DNA from 2 places in the Mycobacterium sp. pV006 genome. Region 1 is predicted to be linked to the other one. Evidence: riboswitches for the same ligand, from Rfam matches in the RefSeq annotation. Region 1 holds a riboswitch; the other holds the start of a gene.
What was found. A riboswitch is a leader RNA that binds a small molecule or an ion and turns the genes downstream of it on or off. The one in region 1 is predicted to bind cobalamin.

Region 1 (8,542 bases):
CCGAACCGGTCGTCGGCCTGAGCAGACCCACCAGGATGCGCAGCAGGGTGGTCTTGCCCGATCCGTTGGCGCCCAGCAGCGCGATCCGCTGACCGGGCCGCAGCGCCAGGTCGACCCCGTCGAGGATCCGCGGGCCCCGCGGGTACCCGAAACCGACGTCGCGCAACTCCAGTGCGCCGGACCGGTCGTCACCCACCGGTCCACATCCTCGAGCTCAGGACCGCGGTCGCGGCGAGACCGCCGAGCATTGCCGCGATCACGGCGAGACGCACCCGACGCACCGGGTGGTCCGCGGTGAGCACCGCGGTCATCCCCGGTTCGGCGCGCAGTGACATCGCCTCGGACATCGCGCGGGCGCGGTCGGTGCCGCGGACGAAGATCAGCGCGAACTGGGCGCCGATGACCGCGATCGCATCGCGCGGCCGGCGCAGCCCCAGACGCAGCGCCACCGCGTCGCGCGCCATCCGGGCGGAGCGCAGCAGGATTCCCACCTGCCGGTAGGTCAGGTCGATGACATGACACAGCGCCGCCGGGACCCCGGCGCGGCGCGCCAGATCCAGCAGATCGGCCATCAACGTCGTCATCGCCAGACCGATGGTGGCCGCCGACGCGGCGATCGCACGCAGCGCTGTGTCGATCGCGAGATCGACACCGCCGGGCTCCAGGTGCGGTCCGCCGCGCAGGCTGACCGCGATCGGCACGGAGCCCAGCGCGATGAACACCATGGGCCCGGCCAGCGCGAGTGTGAAGGTGCGGACCGGAACCCGCGCCAGCGCGAGCGTGGCCACCGCGACCGCGACGAGGATCAACGGTGCCCCGGTCCGCGGCGGCAGCAGCATCGCGCACAGCAGCAGCCCGCCGTAGAGGAACAACTTCTCGGCAGCCGGGTGCCCCGACCAGCGGTTGCGGGCCGCGCTGAGATCGAGCGGGTTCACCCCCCGCTCTGCGCCTCGCTGCGGCCACGGCGACGACCGGCGTACCAGCCGATCGCGCTGCCCAGGACGATGCCGCCGACCCCGGCCTGCAACGCGAACAACCCGGACTCGACCTCGCCGGGCAGCTCTCCGACCAGCGGGGAGAACCAGGGTTCGTAGTCCTCCTGGATGACCGTGATCACCTCTTCGGCCTGCCCGTCGGCGCCGCCGAACTCGGCTTCGGCGTCGCGGGAGTAGCCGTAGAACAGTGAGCCGACCGCGACGGCGGCTGCGAGGAACAGCAGCACGGCGGTCAGGACCAGGATCGACCCGCTGCGCGCGGACCTGTCGGTGCGGGCGCTCATTTGCCGACCTCCGTGCGGTCGGTCGGTTCGGCGCCGGCCGGAACCTCGGCGCCCTTCAGAAAGCCGAGGTTCAGCAGTTCAGAGGACGCCACCTGCATCAACACACGCACCACCACCACGGTGATCAGCCCCTCGACGATCGCGAGCGGCACCTGGGTCAACGCGAAGACGCCGAGGAACTCCACCAGGCTCTCCCCGACACCGCCCTCGGCGGCCGGGAACGCCAGTGCCAGCTGGATGCTGGTGACGAGGTAGGTGACCAGGTCGGCGACGAATGCCAGCGCGAACACCGCGGGCAGCACACCCACCCCGGCGCGGCGCAGCGCGAAGAACACCGCGAACCCGGCCCACGGCCCTGCGATCGCCATCGAGAACGCGTTCGCGCCGAGCGTGGTGATGCCGCCGTGGGCCAGCAGCAGAGCCTGGAAGAGCAGGACGATCGTGCCGAGGAACGCCATCACCGGGGGCCGGAAGATCGCGGTGCCCAGGCCGGTGCCGGTCGGGTGCGAACTCGATCCGGTCACCGACGGCAGCTTGATCGCCGACATGACGAACGAGAACGCGCCGACCGCCGCGAGCAGCGGACCCGAGGACGGATGGCGTTTGACGGTGACGACGACCTGCCTGGCTCCGTAGACGACGAACGGTGCCGCCGCCACGGTCCAGGCCAGCGCGTGCGCCGGCGGAAGAAAGCCTTCTGCGATGTGCATTGTTACTGCTGCGCCTTTCTGCCCAGCACCTCGTGGGCATCGTGTGTCGGTGCCGCGGCCGGTCTCCTGGCTCACGGATCCACCGGCACACCCGAGGTGGGCCGAAACGCCGGTACCCGCCTTCCCACCCACGCGAGACGCGCGGGCAGTGGCATGGAGGGCACCGACTTCCCGTTCACAGTGGCGAGGGCCGCCCCGGATTCACACCGGGTTCCCGTACACCGCAGCAGGTGGAGCGTACCCCCGGGTCGGGGGTCAGGGGGCGACGAGACCGAACATCTGCTCGGCCATCGACAACAGCCACGCCGCCGCGGTCTGGCTGCGGTACTTCGGCCAGTTCGATTGCATGCTGAGCACCCAGGGCTGCCCGGTGCGGTCCACGGCGTACCAGCTGAAGGTCAGGTCGCCCGGCAGATTGCCGGCCTTGGCACCGATGTAGGGCCAGGTCTGGCGGTCCAGGTCGATGCCGGGGATCGCGGAGAGGATGTCGCGGACCGGAGCGGCCTCGCCGACCGCGGATTCCTGCAGGGCGGCGTGTAACCGGCAGATGTCGGCGGCGCTGCCGTACCACTCGGCGCCGATGGCCGACGCCGGCTCGTGTGCGCGTTCGGGGTCGGGTTCGTACGGCCGCGACTTGACCTGCTGCAGCAACTGGGCGCGTTTCTGCGGAGACGCCTCTTTCCACTGTTCGCGCACGTCCGGGCGTCCCCAGCCGACGGAGAACAGCTCGTGCATCGTCGGGAACGGCGTCATGCTGGCCGGGTCGTGGTGCCCCGCGGTGACCAGGGCGCGCTCGACCGCGCCGGGTCCGAGGCGCTCGATCAGCAGGTCGGTGGCCATGTTGTCGCTGGCCGAGATCATCTGCTGGGCGGCGTCGCGTACCGAGACCGTCGCGCCCGGGGGCAGCTTGTCGAAGCCGGAGGAACCCACGGCCTTGGCCTGTGCGGTGATCGTCAGGGTGTCGTCCCACCGCACGGTCCCGCTCTCGACGGCCTCGGCGACCGCGAGCAGCACGTAGAGCTTGAAGATCGATGCCAGCGGCAGCGACAACTCGGTGTTGGTGCCGGCGACCTTCTCGCAGCGCCCGTCGACGACCTTGGCCACCTGGTAGGAGTAGCGCGCTCCGGAAGAGGTGAGCGCGGCGTCGACGTCGGAGAACTGCCGGATCTCCGGCTCGACCAGCGTCACCGCGAATCGGTCGACCATCGACGCGTCGTCGGTGCGGAGCTCGATGACCTGGCCGACCCCGTAGGACGTGGTGACGTGCAGGGTGGCGTTTCCGGCGCCGACGTCGACGTCGGTGACGGTGAACGGGCGGTCCCACCACATGCGGTCCAGCGTGACCCCGACGTGCTCGACGAGCTCCGGGGCGGCCAGCGTCCGGATGCCGTTCTCGCCGATGGGCCAGTCGCTGTTGAGCATGTCCATCGTCTGCTTGGCGCGCAGTCCCTGCGGGGTGTTGATCGCGATGGGGACGCCGTAGGCCGCTTCGGCCGGCGCGGGACGGGTGGCGGCGCAACCGCCGACGAGGGCCGCGACGAGCGACAGCGCGACCGTCACCACGGCCGCGCGGCGCCGCGCCCCTGCGTCAGGACGCGGTGTCGGTCCTGGCAACGTCGAGCACGACCTCGAACTCCAGGAGGGAGGCACCGGTGGCCACGGGGTTCTTGCGCTCGCCGGCGTGGGCTTCGACGGCGGGCCCGTTGGCCCAGGCCTGGAAGGCCTCGTCGGACTCCCACTGCGTCACCACGAAGTAGCGGTTCTCACCCTTGACGGGCCGCAGCAACTGGAAGCCCAGAAAGCCCGGCTGGTTGTCGACGGCATGGGCTCGGTTGGCGAAGCGCTTCTCCAGTTCGGGGCCGGCGTTGGGCGGGACCTCGATTGCATTGATCTTGACCACAGCCATGTCGTTCAGGCTACCGCGTGCCGCGGACGCGATCGTCGGCATGATGACCCTATGGATCTGCTGACCGCGCGCGGCGGTGCGGGCCGGCCGCTGGTGCTGGTGCACGGGCTGATGGGGCGCGGCTCCACCTGGTCGCGCCAGCTGCCGTGGCTGACCCGACTGGGACGGGTGTTCACCTACGACGCCCCGTGGCATCGCGGCCGGGAGGTCCACGACCCGTACCCCATCAGCACCGAACGTTTCGTCGAGGACCTGCGCGACGCCGTGGCGCCGCTGGGGGAGCCGGCGGTCATGGTCGGTCACTCGATGGGGGCGCTGCACTCGTGGTGTCTGGCCGCGGCGCATCCGGAGCTGGTCGCCGCGCTGGTCGTCGAGGACATGGCGCCGGACTTCCGTGGCCGCACCACCGGGCCGTGGGAACCCTGGCTGCACGCGCTGCCGGTCGAGTTCGCTTCAGCCGATGAGGTTTTCGCCGAGTTCGGCCCGGTCGCCGGCCAGTACTTCCTGGAGGCGTTCGACCGCACTCCGACGGGCTGGCGGCTGCACGGGGAACCGGACAGGTGGATCGAGATCGCCGCACAGTGGGGCGAGCGCGACTACTGGACGCAGTGGCAGGCGGTGCGCGCGCCGGCGTTGCTGCTGGAAGCGGCCAACACCGTCGCACCGCCGGACCAGATGCGGGCGATGGCCGAGCAGTCTGCCGGCCGGGCCACCTACCTGCGGATCGCCAACGCCGGACACCTGATCCACGACGACGCGCCGGACCGATATCGGGAGGCGGTCGAGGCCTTCCTCGCGACCGCGTAAATCGATTGGCCGCACCGGGCATCCCGAATAAAATTCGGCCATGACACTGCGATCGGTCTCGGCCCTGGTGCTCGACGACGTTGCGATGTTCGAGTTCGGGGTCATCTGCGAGGTGTTCGGCATCGACCGGTCCGCCGACGACGTCCCGAACTTCGACTTCAAGGTGTGTGGCCCGCAGGCCGGTGTCCCGGTGCGCACGAGTGTCGGCGCGACGCTGACCCCCGAATGCGGACTCGACGGTCTTGCCGGAGTGGATCTGGTCGCGATACCGGCGATCGGTTCCGCCGAATACCTGCCCGCCGCGCTCGAGGCGGTCCGCCAGGCGGCGGCGTCGGGTTCGATCATCCTGACGGTGTGCTCCGGGGCGTTCGTGGCCGGCGCCGCGGGGTTGCTCGACGGCCGGCCCTGCACCACGCACTGGATGCACGCCGAGGAGCTGCAGCGGCGCTACCCGACCGCGGTGGTGGACCGCAACGTGCTGTTCGTCGACGACGGCAACCTGATCACCAGCGCCGGCACGGCCGCAGGCATCGACGCGTGCCTGCATCTGGTGCGCCGCGAACTGGGCAGCGCGGTCACCAACAAGATCGCCCGCCGCATGGTGGTGCCGCCGCAGCGCGACGGCGGTCAGCGCCAGTACATCGACCAACCCATCCCGGTGCGCGGTTCGGATCGCTTCGCCCCGCACCTGGACTGGATCCTGGCCAACCTCGACAAGCCGCACACGGTGAACACGCTGGCCCGCCGCGCCCACATGTCGGGGCGGACCTTCGCGCGCCGCTTCGTCGAGGAGACCGGCCGCACACCGATGCAGTGGGTCACCGATCAGCGCGTGCTGTTCGCGCGCCGTCTGCTCGAGGAGACGACGCTGGACATCGACCGCATCGCCGACCAGAGCGGATTCGGCAGCGCCACGCTGCTGCGCCACCACTTCCGGCGCATCGTCGGCGTCACGCCGTCGGACTATCGCAGGCGCTTCACCGCGGTCACCGCCGAAGCCGAGTGCGCCGAATCGGCGTGAGCCTCGCCCTCCCCGCACAGGGCGAACAGTCCGGCCGGGGTCTGTTCCACGAGGCCGTCGACCAGTAGCGAGTCCAACGCGCGGTCCCGCTGCGCGGTGTCGACGGTCCAGGCCACGTCCAACTGGGCGCGGGTGACCGGGGAGGTGCTGGCGCGCAGCACGTCGAGCAGTCGCCCCCGGGCCTGCCGGTCGGTGCCCGCGTACCGCTGCACGCGTTTGGCAGGTCCGGTCGACGCCGGGAAACCCGCTGCGCGCCAAGAGCATTCACTCAGCGGGCACACGCCGCAGCGAGGCGAACGTGCGGTGCACACCGTCGCGCCCAACTCCATCAGCGCCACCGAGAACACCGGTGCCGTCGCGTCGTCGGGCAGCAGCGCCTCGACGTCGTCGAGGTCGCGCACCGAGGCCGCCGCCGCGTCGGCCCGCCCGTGCACCACGCGGGCCACGACCCGCCGCACGTTGGTGTCGACCACCGGAACCCGTTGCCGGTAGGCGAAGCACGCCACCGCGCGTGCGGTGTAGGTCCCGATGCCCGGCAATGCCAGCAGGGTGTCGACGTCGGCGGGGACCACGTCGGCGTGCTCGGTGGCGATCACCGTGGCGCACTCATGCAGCCGCTTGGCCCGCCGCGGGTAGCCGAGCTTCCCCCAGGCCCGCAGCACCTCGGCCGGACCGGCGGACGCGGTCGCCGACGGGGTGGGCCAGCGCGCCACCCAGTCCCGCCAGATCGGCTCGACGCGGGCCACCGGCGTCTGCTGCAGCATGAACTCGCTGACCAGGATCTGCCACGCCGACACCCCCGGCTGCCGCCACGGCAGGTCCCGTTGTTCGCGGTCGTACCAGGCAAGCAGCTCAATGGGATCGATCATCGGCGTTTCCTGGTGCACAATGACGGCCATGCCGAACACCAGCCCATTGACCGCCTGGAAAGCACTCAAAGAGGGTAACGAGCGCTTCGTCGCGGGCAAGGCCATGCACCCCAGCCAGAGCGTCGAGCACCGGGCCAGCCTGGCCGCCTCGCAGAAGCCGACGGCGGTCGTATTCGGCTGCGGCGACAGCCGCGTGGCCGCAGAACTGCTCTTCGACCAGGGCCTCGGCGACATGTTCGTGGTGCGCACGGCCGGCCACGTGATCGACTCCGCGGTGCTGGGCTCGATCGAGTACGCCGTGGCGATCCTCGAGGTGCCACTGATCGTGGTGCTCGGCCACGACAGCTGCGGCGCGGTCAAGGCCGCGCTGGCGGCGCTGGACGAGGGCGAGGTGCCCGGCGGCTATGTGCGTGACGTCGTCGAGCGGGTCATGCCCTCGATCCTGCTGGGCCGCCGCGACGGTCTCGCCCGCGTCGACGAGTTCGAGGCGCGCCACGTCATCGAGACCGGCCAGCAGCTGCTGAACCGGTCGACCACGATCGACGACGCGGTCAAGGCCGGCACCCTGGCCATCGCCGGGGTCACCTACCACCTGTCCGACGGGCAGATCGCACTGCGCGATCACATCGGCGACATCGGCGAGAGCTGACCTCGGCGGCGACACGCCGACACGCCTCGACCGACACGGGATGACCTGGGCTTACCGTGGTTACGTGCTGGATCTAGAACCGCAGGGCCCGCTGCCCACCCAGATCTACTGGCGACGCCGGGCGCTGGCGCTCGGCATCGCGGTGCTGGTCATCGCGATCATCGCCGCCGTGATCGCGGTCGTGGTGTCCAACAGCACCAGCGACGAGCAACCCACCGCCAACGAGTCGTCCGCCGAGACGGTCGCCGACGCGCCACCGCCTCTGCCCGGTCAGGACCCCGAGGTCAAGTCGCCGATCCAGCCGCCGGCCCAGGACGCCCCGCCGCCCACCCCGACTCCGACCGCCGCCGTCGTCCCCCCGCCGATCCTGCGGGAGGGTGACGACTGCCCGGATTCGACGCTGGCGGTCAAGGGCATCACCAACGAACCGCAGTACGTCGTCGGCGACCAGCCCAAGTTCACGATGGTCGTCACCAACATCGGTCTGGTCGCCTGCCAGCGCGACGTCGGCGCCGCGGTGCTCGCCGCCTACGTGTACTCGCTGGACAACCAGCGCCTGTGGAGCAACCTGGACTGCGCACCGTCCAACGAGACACTGATCAAGACGTTCCAGCCCGGCGAACAGGTCACCACCGAGGTGACGTGGACGGGCATGGGTTCGGCGCCCAACTGCCCGCTGCCGCGGCAACCGATCGGTCCGGGCACCTACAACCTCGTCGTCCAGCTGGGCAATCTGAGATCGGCCACGGTGCCGTTCATCCTCGCCCCGACCGCACAGGTGCCGCCGCCGCCCGCCGAGGGCGTGCCGCACCTGCCGGCGCCGCCGCCGGCGGGTTAAGCCAGCCGATCGGCGATCGTCGACTCGGCCAGCTGCGACAGGCCCTCCCGGATGTGGCGCGCCCACATCGAGCCGATGCCGTCGACGGACTGCAGGTCCGACGCGCTGGCCGCCAGCAGACCCTGCAGTGAGCCGAAGTTGCGCACCAGCAGGTCGACGTGGGCGAACTGCAGCCGCGGGATGCCGGCCATGGCGCGGTAGCCGCGCGAGCTCATCGCCGAATCCTGCGCCTCCGCCGTCGACGGATACCCGAAAACCCTTGCCAGCGCGGTGAAGTCGAGCAGCTCGTTGTCCGACAGCGTGTCGAGCTCCTCCAGGGTGGTGGAGACCTGCGCGGCGGTCGGCGGGTCCGGGTTGGCGTGGTAGTCCCGCACGATCAGTTCGCGGGCGGTGTCGTTGTCGCCCACCAGTTCGTCGAGTTGCAGCTTGAGCTGACGGCCGTCGGTGCCCAGCTCCACCACGT
Region 2 (8,542 bases), on a different contig from region 1:
TGCCGGCGGACTCCAGGTCCACAGTCTCTTCGCGGATCGCCAGCGCCACCTGTGCTGCAGTATCGGAAAGCGGCTGGTCGTCGCGGACGAACGACCACGCGAGGATCGTCACCGGTCCGGTCAGCATGCCTTTGATGGGACGCGACGTCAGCGACTGGGCGAACGTCGCCCATTCGACGGTCATCGGCTTCGGGCGGGCCACGTCGCCGTAGAGGATCGGTGGCCGCACGCACCGGCTGCCGTAGGACTGCACCCAGCCGTTCTGTGTGGCGAAGAACCCGTCGAGCTGCTCGGCGAAGTACTGCACCATGTCGTTGCGCTCCGGCTCGCCGTGCACCAGCACGTCGATACCCAGGTCCTCCTGCAGCTTGATGACCGCAGCGATCTCGTCCTTCATCCGCTGCTCGTAGGTGGCGGCATCGATCTTGCCCGACCGGAGTTCGGCGCGGGCCACCCGGATCGCCGACGTCTGCGGATACGAACCGATCGTCGTGGTGGGCAGGGAGGGCAGCTGCAGCCGTTCCTGTTGTGCGGCGCGACGCCGGTCGGGTGCGCCGCGGCGGGTGCCCGACGCGGAGATCGCGGCCAGCCGCGACCGTATGTCGGCGTTGTTCAGCCGGGGATCCGCGCTGCGGGACGCGATCGCGGCGTCGGACGCGGCGATCTCGGCCGCGATGGCGTCGCGGCCGTCCCTGAGCCCGCGGGCCAGCGCGACGACCTCGGTGACCTTCTCGAATCCGAACGCCAGCCAGCTGCGCAAGTCCGCGTCGATGTCGTCTTCCGCATCCAGGGTGTAGGGAACATGCAGGGTCGAGCACGACGTGGACACGGCCAGTGTCCCGACCGAATCCCGCAGCGACGCAACGGTGGTCAGCGCGGCCTGCAGATCGGTGCGCCAGACGTTGCGACCATCCACGATGCCGGCGACGACGGTCTTGTTCGTCAGCGCGGGAACCGCCGCCACCGCCGTGGCCGATCCGGCGACGAGATCGACGCCGATCGCCTCCACGGGCGTGTCGGCCAGCGCGGGTAGGGCATCGGTCAGGTGGCCGAAATAGGTCGCCACGAAGATCGCGGGTCGAGCGGCCGAGCGACCGAGTGTGTCGTAGGTCTGCTGGACCAGGCCGGCGACATCGTCAAGGGTGTCGGTGACGAGCACGGGCTCGTCGATCTGGACCCACTCCACGCCCCGCTCGGCGAGCAGGGCGAGAAGTTCCGCGTAGACGACGGTGAGGTCGGCGAGCCGGTCCAGCGGCACACCGGTGTCGCCGACCGCCTTGCTGAGTGCGAGGAACGTGATCGGTCCGATGAGCACAGGCCGCGCCGGAATATCCTGCGCCCGAGCTTCTTCCAGTTCGCTCAGCACTTTGCTGGGGTTCAAGCGGAACCGGGTGTCCGGACCGATCTCGGGAACGAGGTAGTGGTAGTTGGTGTCGAACCACTTCGTCATCTCCAGCGGCGCGATGTCAGCGCCGTCGTAGGTCCCCCCGCGCGCGGCGGCGAAGTAGCGGTCGAGTTCGTCGCTCACCCCCGCGACGGGATCGGGCAGCGCGTCGAACAGCACCGCGGTGTCGAGCATCTGGTCGTAGTAGGAGAAGGTGTTCACCGGCACGGAGTCCAGGCCGGCCGCGCTGAGCGACGCCCAGGTGTTGCGCCGGATCTCTGCGGCGACGGTTTCCAGCTCGGAGCGGTCGAGGGCTGCGGCCCAGTACTTTTCGACGGCGCGCTTGAGCTCACGGTTGGGGCCGATGCGCGGCGAACCGAGGATGGTGGCGGTGAACGGGTGAACTTCGGTCATCACATGTCCTGTTGGTGCGACGGGAGGTCATCGCCGACGGACGCCGGACCGAGCACGGAGCACCCAGCGGTGTCCGTTTCGGCCGACGCCCACTCCACGAGGCGATGAACCACCGGACGCGGCGCGCCCGGTACAGCCGGCAGGTCTTCGGACTCGCAGGCGCGCACGACATCTCGTGCACCTACTGGCCGTCGCTTCCCAGCCCGTGAAGGGCCAGTGCGTGTGACGGCGGTCGTTCCTGCATACCGCTGCGGGACAGTCCCGGATTCTCACCGGGTTCCCTCTCGCGTCCGCACCTGTGTCAGCGTGCGGCGCTCGATGTCCGACGCGGTTCTCGCGAAGAGGCCGCGCCGGTCAAACCAGCTGCGCCAGCAGCGTACCTCTATCGCGCTTCGGGCCGCCTCGCCGACTCGTCGGCCCGGCGCCGGTCCAGCCATTCGACCAGCGAGCGACCCGCTTCCAGGACGTGCCGTTCGGCGATGGCGCGCGCGTGGTCGCCGTCGCGCCGCTCGAGTGCTTCGAGCAGTTCCTCGTGTTCGGACAGCGAGTGCTTCTCGTGCTCGGGGAACAGCACCAGGAAGTTGGTCGGCACGACGCGCGCGGCCTGTTTGATCTGGGTCATCAGTCGCGGCGAGTGCGCTGCACGGTGAATGGCTTGGTGGAACAACCAATTCGCCTCGCCGATCGCATCGTCCCCGGAATGCGCGGCCACACCGGCGGCGAGTTCGCGCAGGTGGGCCAGTTCCTCGGAGCTGACCCGCTCGGCGGCCCACGCCGCGGCCTGACCGGTGAGCACGCCGAGGATCGTAAAGCTGTCCAGGACGTCGGCAGGGCTGATCCCGATCACGGTGATGCCACTGCGGGGGGCCACCCGGACCAGACCCTCGAAGGAGAGTTCCAGAAGGGCCTCGCGCACGGGGGTGCGACTGGTGGCGAATTCCTCGGTGATCGCGTCGAGATCGATGCGGCTTCCCGCGGGCAGAGCCCCCGTGAGGATGCGATCGCGCAGTTCGCGGGCGGCGCGTTCGCGGACCGTCCCGCCGATGTCGACCGCTCCCGTCATGGTCGGAGTTTAGCAACATGACACACTTCACATTTGATACCTGATATATCAAATGTTAGATTCCAGACTATGGCTCAGCGACGCACCGACAAGATGTCCCTGGTGGCTTTCATGCAGGCCGGAAGCACTTCGGTGTACGCCGGCTCGTGGCGCCACCCCGCCACCGAGCACGGCTACCTGGACGCCTCGTACTACGCGAAGGTCGGCCGACAGCTAGAAGAAGGTTGCTTCGACCTGATGTTCTTCGACGACCGGTTGGCGATGCCCGGAATCTATGGGGGCTCGGTCGCCGAGGCCGTGCGTTACGGCGCACGCCCCGTCAAGCTCGACCTCAGCGTCATCCTCGGGGTGTTGGCCCAGTCCACCTCACGGATCGGATTGGGTGCCACCTACTCGACGACCTACTACCTGCCGTTCCACGTCGCGCGCACCTTCGCGACTCTGGACCACCTCTCCGGTGGCCGGGCGGCCTGGAATGTCGTCACGTCGGTCAACGACAGCGAGGCACAGAACTTCGGCGTGGACGCCCACCTCGGCCACGACGAGCGCTACGACCGCGCCGACGAATTCCTCGACGTCGTCACCGGCTTGTGGGACACCTGGGAGGACGGTGCGGTCCTGCACGACCGTGCCGGCGGCCTGTACGCGGACCCCGGCAAGGTGCGCGAACTGGGGTACACCGGGCGGTACTTTTCCGCGCGAGGGCCGCTGACCGTGCCGCGGACGCCGCAGGGACGACCGGTCATCCTGCAGGCCGGATCCTCCGGCCGCGGCCGCGACTTCGCCTCGCGCTGGGCCGAATTGATCTTCACCGGCGACCCCGGACTGGCCATAGCCGCCGAGCACTACGCCGACCAGAAGGCCCGCATCGCCGACGCCGGCCGCGACCCGGCCAAGGTCAAGATCTGCCCGATGGCCTACGCGGTGGTCGGGGAGAGCGAGTCACACGCCAAGGAACGCGAGGCGATGTTCTTGCACGACCTCGTCGACCCGATGGCCTCGCTGACGCTGTTGTCGGAGCTGATGAACCACGACTTCGCGCAGCACGACCTCGACGACCCGATCACCGACGAGCTCATCGCGTCGGTGTCCGGTATCCGGGGCTTGGTGCAGAACATCCGCAAACACATCGGCGGCGACACCGTGACCATCCGCGACCTCGCCGGGCACCGCGCCACCCTGTTGCAGGGACCGCGGTTCGTCGGTACCGGGGAGCAGGTCGCTGACCAGATGGCCGAGTGGTTCGAGGCCGAGGCCTGTGACGGGTTCGTCCTGGCCGCGACGCACATGCCGGGAGCGTTCGAGGACGTGGTGCGCATGGTGGTGCCCGAGCTGCAGCGACGCGGACTGTTCCGCACCGCCTACGAGGCCTCGACGCTGCGCGGTCATCTGGGACTGGATCGTCCCGTGGCCACCGGCATGGGCGCCACCGCCTGATGGCCTCGCGGCAGATGCTCGAGGGGGTGCGGGTTCTCGACTTCGCGACCCTGGCCGCCGCCCCGCTGGCCGCGACCTACCTCGGGGAGTTCGGAGCCGAGGTGATCAAGGTCGAACAACCGCGTCACGGCGACCCGATACGGTCCTGGGGCAATCAGCGCGACGGTGTCGGCCTGATGTGGAAATCGGTGTCCCGCAACAAGAAATCCGTCACACTCGACCTGCGCGGTGACGAGGGTCAGGCGCTGGCGCACCGGCTCGTCGAGCAAGCCGACGTCGTTGTGGTCAACACCCGGCCCCAGACGTTGAGCCGCTGGCACATGGATTACCACACGCTGCGTGGTGTCAACGACCGAATCGTCATGCTCCACATCACCGGGTACGGACTGTCGGGGCCCAAGGCGCAGCGACCCGGATTCGGCACCCTCGGCGAGGCGATGAGCGGGTTCGCCCACCTCACCGGCGAGGCCGACGGCCCACCGACCCTGCCGCCGTTCATGCTGGCCGACGGCGTCGCATCCTTGAACGCCGCGTACGCCGTACTGATGGCGCTCTACCACCGTGACGTCCACGGCGGCGGCGGACAGCTGATCGACATCAACCTGATCGACCCGTTGGCGCGGCTGCTCGAGCAGACGCTGCTGGGCTACGACCAACTCGGACTGGTGCCGCGGCGGGCCGGGAACCGGTGGGACATCTCCGCCCCGCGCAACACCTATCAGACCGCCGACGGCAAGTGGCTGGCGATGTCGGGAAGCTCGCCGGCGCTGGCACTGCGCGTGTTCACCGCGATCGGCCGGGCCGACCTCGTCTCTGATGCCGACTTCTCCGATCCGCAGCGACGGCTGGCCCGCGCCCGCGAGGTGGACGCGGTGGTGGCCGAGTGGGTCGCCACCAAGACCCTCGCCGAGGCGATGGCGGTGTTCGACGCGGCCGAGGTCGCCGCCGCCCCGGTTTACGACATCGTAGATCTGGTGGCCGACGCCCAACTTCGTCACCGCGGTGTGTTCGTCAGCGTCGACGACACCGAGCTGGGCCGGATGACCGTGCAGGCGCCGGTACCGCGCTTCTCCGAAAGTGACGGCCGGATCGACCATCTCGGCCCGCCGCTCGGCGAACACAACGACGAGGTCTACGGGAAACTGCTGGGCCTCAACACTTCTCAAATCGACGACCTGCGCGCCCGCGGCGTGCTCTGACCCCGAAGGAATTTCGATGACCGATTTATTGCGCCGCTCTGAGCTCGCCTTACCGGCCAGCAACGACAACATGTTCGACAAAGCCGCCTCCTGCGGCGCGGACCTGGTCTTCCTGGACCTCGAAGACGCGGTCCCACCGGCATTCAAGGTGGAATCCCGCGCCAAGGCCATCAGAGCCCTCAACGAGCTCGACTGGGGGCACACGGCTCGCGCCATCCGCATCAACGGCCTGGACACGCCGTGGTGCCACGACGACCTCATCGAGGTGGTGACCGAGGCGGGAGAGAACCTCGATACCGTCGTCATCCCGAAGGCTCGCACGGCACGCGACGTCTGGTGGGTCGACGTGCTGCTGACCCAGCTCGAAGCGAAACTCGGTCTGCAGCGCGAGATCCGCCTGGAGGTGCTCATCGAGGAGGTCGAGGGTCTGGCCAATGCCGAGGAGATCGCCGTGGCCAGCCCACGCCTGGACGCCCTGATCTTCGGTGTCGGGGATTTTTCGCTGTCCCAGGGCGCCCGGGTGGACACCAACTTCGACCCGCTGGGCGAGTACCCCGGCGACTTCTGGGTGTACGCCCGCAACAAGATCATGGTCGCCGCGCGCATCGCCGGCATCGACGCGATCGACTCGCCGTACCCGGATTACAAGAACCTGCAGGGCTACGAGCGTGACGCGCGCCGGTCCTCACTGATGGGTTACACCGGTAAGTGGGCGATCCATCCCGACCAGGTGCCGATCGCCAACGCGGTGTACGCACCCACCGACGACGAAATCGCCCGTGCGGAACGCAATGTCAAGGCCTATCGGGAAGCCGAGGAGAAGGGCCGCGGCGCGGTGGGCGTCGAAGGCGTACTGGTCGACGCCGCGCACGTGAAGATGGCCGAGGAAACCCTGGCGCGCGCGGCATTGATCGGTTCTGCGTACCGTGCGGAGCATGCGTGAGCACGACGTCCGCACCCGGCGCAGCGCCGAGGACTTCCCGCGCGACGAACACCTGGCCTGGAAGATCGCCCAAGTCGCGGCCGACCCGGTTCCGGTCGACGCCGACGTCGGGGAGATGGTGCAGAACCGGATCATCGACAACGCGGCAGTGTCGGCGGCCGCGGTCACGCGTCGACCCGTTGCGGTCGCCCGGGCGCAGGCACAGGCGCATCGGACCCGGACCGGTGCGGCGGTCTTCGGCGTCGACGGCACCTATTCCGCCGAATGGGCGGCCTGGGCCAACGGCGTAGCCGTCCGGGAGCTGGATTTTCACGACACCTTCCTGGCCGCGGACTACTCCCACCCGGGTGACAACATCCCCCCGCTCGTCGCCGTGGCGCAGCAACTCGGCGTCGGCGGCACCGACCTGACCCGCGGCCTGGCCACCGCCTACGAGATCCAGATCGACCTGGTCCGCGGAATCTGCTTGCACGAACACAAGATCGACCACGTCGCGCACCTGGGCCCCTCTGTCGCAGCCGGATTGGGGACCATGCTGCGGCTGGATCCCGACACGATCTACGCCGCGATCGGTCAGGCGCTGCATCTGACCACCGCGACCCGGCAGTCCCGCAAGGGACTGATCTCCTCCTGGAAGGCGTATGCCCCCGCCCACGCGGGCAAGGTCGCCATCGAAGCCGTCGACCGCGCCATGCGCGGTGAAGGATCGCCGGCGCCGATCTGGGAGGGCGAGGACGGCGTGATCGCCTGGATGCTGGCCGGACCCGAGCACACCTACCAGGTCCCGCTGCCCGAACCCGGCGAACCCAAACGCGCGATCCTGGACAGCTACACGAAAGAGCATTCCGCCGAGTACCAGAGCCAGGCACCGATCGACCTCGCCCGCCGGATGCGTGAGCGCATCGGCGATCTCGACCAGATCGAGTCGATTGTCTTGCACACCAGCCATCACACCCATGTGGTCATCGGAACCGGCAGCAACGATCCGCAGAAGTTCGACCCGGACGCCTCCCGGGAGACACTGGACCACTCGGTGATGTACATCTTCGCGGTCGCGCTGCAGGACGGGGTCTGGCATCACGAGACGTCGTACGCGCCGGAACGGGCACACCGGCCCGACACCATCGACCTGTGGCGCAAGATCTCCACCGTCCAGGACCCGGAGTGGACCCGGCGCTACCACTCCAACGACCCCGCGGAGAAAGCGTTCGGCGCCGAGGCGGTCGTGACGCTGAAGAACGGTGACGTCATCAGCGACGAGCTCGCCGTCGCCGACGCCCACCCGCTGGGCGCGCGGCCGTTCGCCCGGCAGCAGTACCGCGACAAGTTCACCACCCTGGCCGACGGCATCGTCGATCCTGCCGAGCAGCAGCGCTTCCTCGCTGCCGTCGACGAGGTCGGCGCGTTGGGAACGGGTCGACTCGGGGTGCTCAATGTCCGCGTCGACGAGGCGGCTCTCAACCGGGTGCCGGCGATCCCGCCGGGGATCTTCGGGTGAGAGCACGACCGGACTCCTAGTAGCGCCCCGGTATGGTCCATGACGTGAGCACACCGAGGTCCCGTGCGCGCTGGTTGCGTGGCGCGCTGGTCGGTGCATGCTCGACGGTGGCCACCTGCGGGGCCCACACCGGCGCCGGCGGACACGTACCGTCCGGCCCGGCGCTGATCGTGGTGGGTCTGGTCTGCGCGGTGGTCGGAGCCGCGCTGGCCGGCGCCGCCCTGGACGGGCGCCGTTTGCGGCTGCTGACCGTCATCGGTGCGCTCGCCGCCGCCCAGGCCCTCGGCCACCTCACGCTGGTCGCCGCCGCGACCCACCACCACAGCGGGCTCGGGATGTCGTGGTCGATGGCGGCTGCTCACCTCGCCGCAGCCGTGCTGCTCGGAGCCGTGATCACTGCCGCCGAATACCTATACGTGGTGTGTGTCTCGGTGCTGTGCTGGCTGCGCCTGTTCGCCGCGGCTCGCCGGCTGCCCGCCGCGCCGCGTCAGGACACCGAACCACGCCCGTCTTTCGTGCGGTCGGCGCTGTGCGCCACCGGTCTGGGCATGCGCGCACCGCCCCGCGTCGCCCTCATCCCGGCCGTATAGCGGCTGCGAAACTG

Region 2: linked by a shared signal. The riboswitch ahead of metE (5-methyltetrahydropteroyltriglutamate--homocysteine S-methyltransferase) and the one ahead of ACAG25_RS12270 (energy-coupling factor ABC transporter permease) in region 1 are both predicted to bind cobalamin.

The regions. Positions count from the first base shown of each region.
Region 1 is NZ_JBGGKT010000006.1:254,114-262,655, reverse strand. Features, by position in the region: gene ACAG25_RS12285 (energy-coupling factor ABC transporter ATP-binding protein) at 1-196, opposite strand, end outside; gene ACAG25_RS12280 (CbiQ family ECF transporter T component) at 189-935, opposite strand; gene ACAG25_RS12275 (energy-coupling factor ABC transporter substrate-binding protein) at 932-1,279, opposite strand; gene ACAG25_RS12270 (energy-coupling factor ABC transporter permease) at 1,276-1,989, opposite strand; cobalamin riboswitch at 2,028-2,230, opposite strand; gene ACAG25_RS12265 (serine hydrolase) at 2,245-3,603, opposite strand; gene mhuD (mycobilin-forming heme oxygenase MhuD) at 3,578-3,895, opposite strand; gene ACAG25_RS12255 (alpha/beta fold hydrolase) at 3,947-4,702, shown strand; gene ACAG25_RS12250 (GlxA family transcriptional regulator) at 4,743-5,723, shown strand; gene ACAG25_RS12245 (A/G-specific adenine glycosylase) at 5,666-6,622, opposite strand; gene ACAG25_RS12240 (carbonic anhydrase) at 6,621-7,241, shown strand; gene ACAG25_RS12235 (hypothetical protein) at 7,306-8,079, shown strand; gene disA (DNA integrity scanning diadenylate cyclase DisA) at 8,076-8,542, opposite strand, start outside.
Region 2 is NZ_JBGGKT010000022.1:32,843-41,384, reverse strand. Features, by position in the region: gene metE (5-methyltetrahydropteroyltriglutamate--homocysteine S-methyltransferase) at 1-1,798, opposite strand, end outside; cobalamin riboswitch at 1,919-2,113, opposite strand; gene ACAG25_RS23085 (GntR family transcriptional regulator) at 2,181-2,861, opposite strand; gene ACAG25_RS23080 (LLM class flavin-dependent oxidoreductase) at 2,931-4,298, shown strand; gene ACAG25_RS23075 (CaiB/BaiF CoA transferase family protein) at 4,313-5,497, shown strand; gene ACAG25_RS23070 (CoA ester lyase) at 5,514-6,440, shown strand; gene prpD (2-methylcitrate dehydratase PrpD) at 6,433-7,938, shown strand; gene ACAG25_RS23060 (hypothetical protein) at 7,983-8,528, shown strand.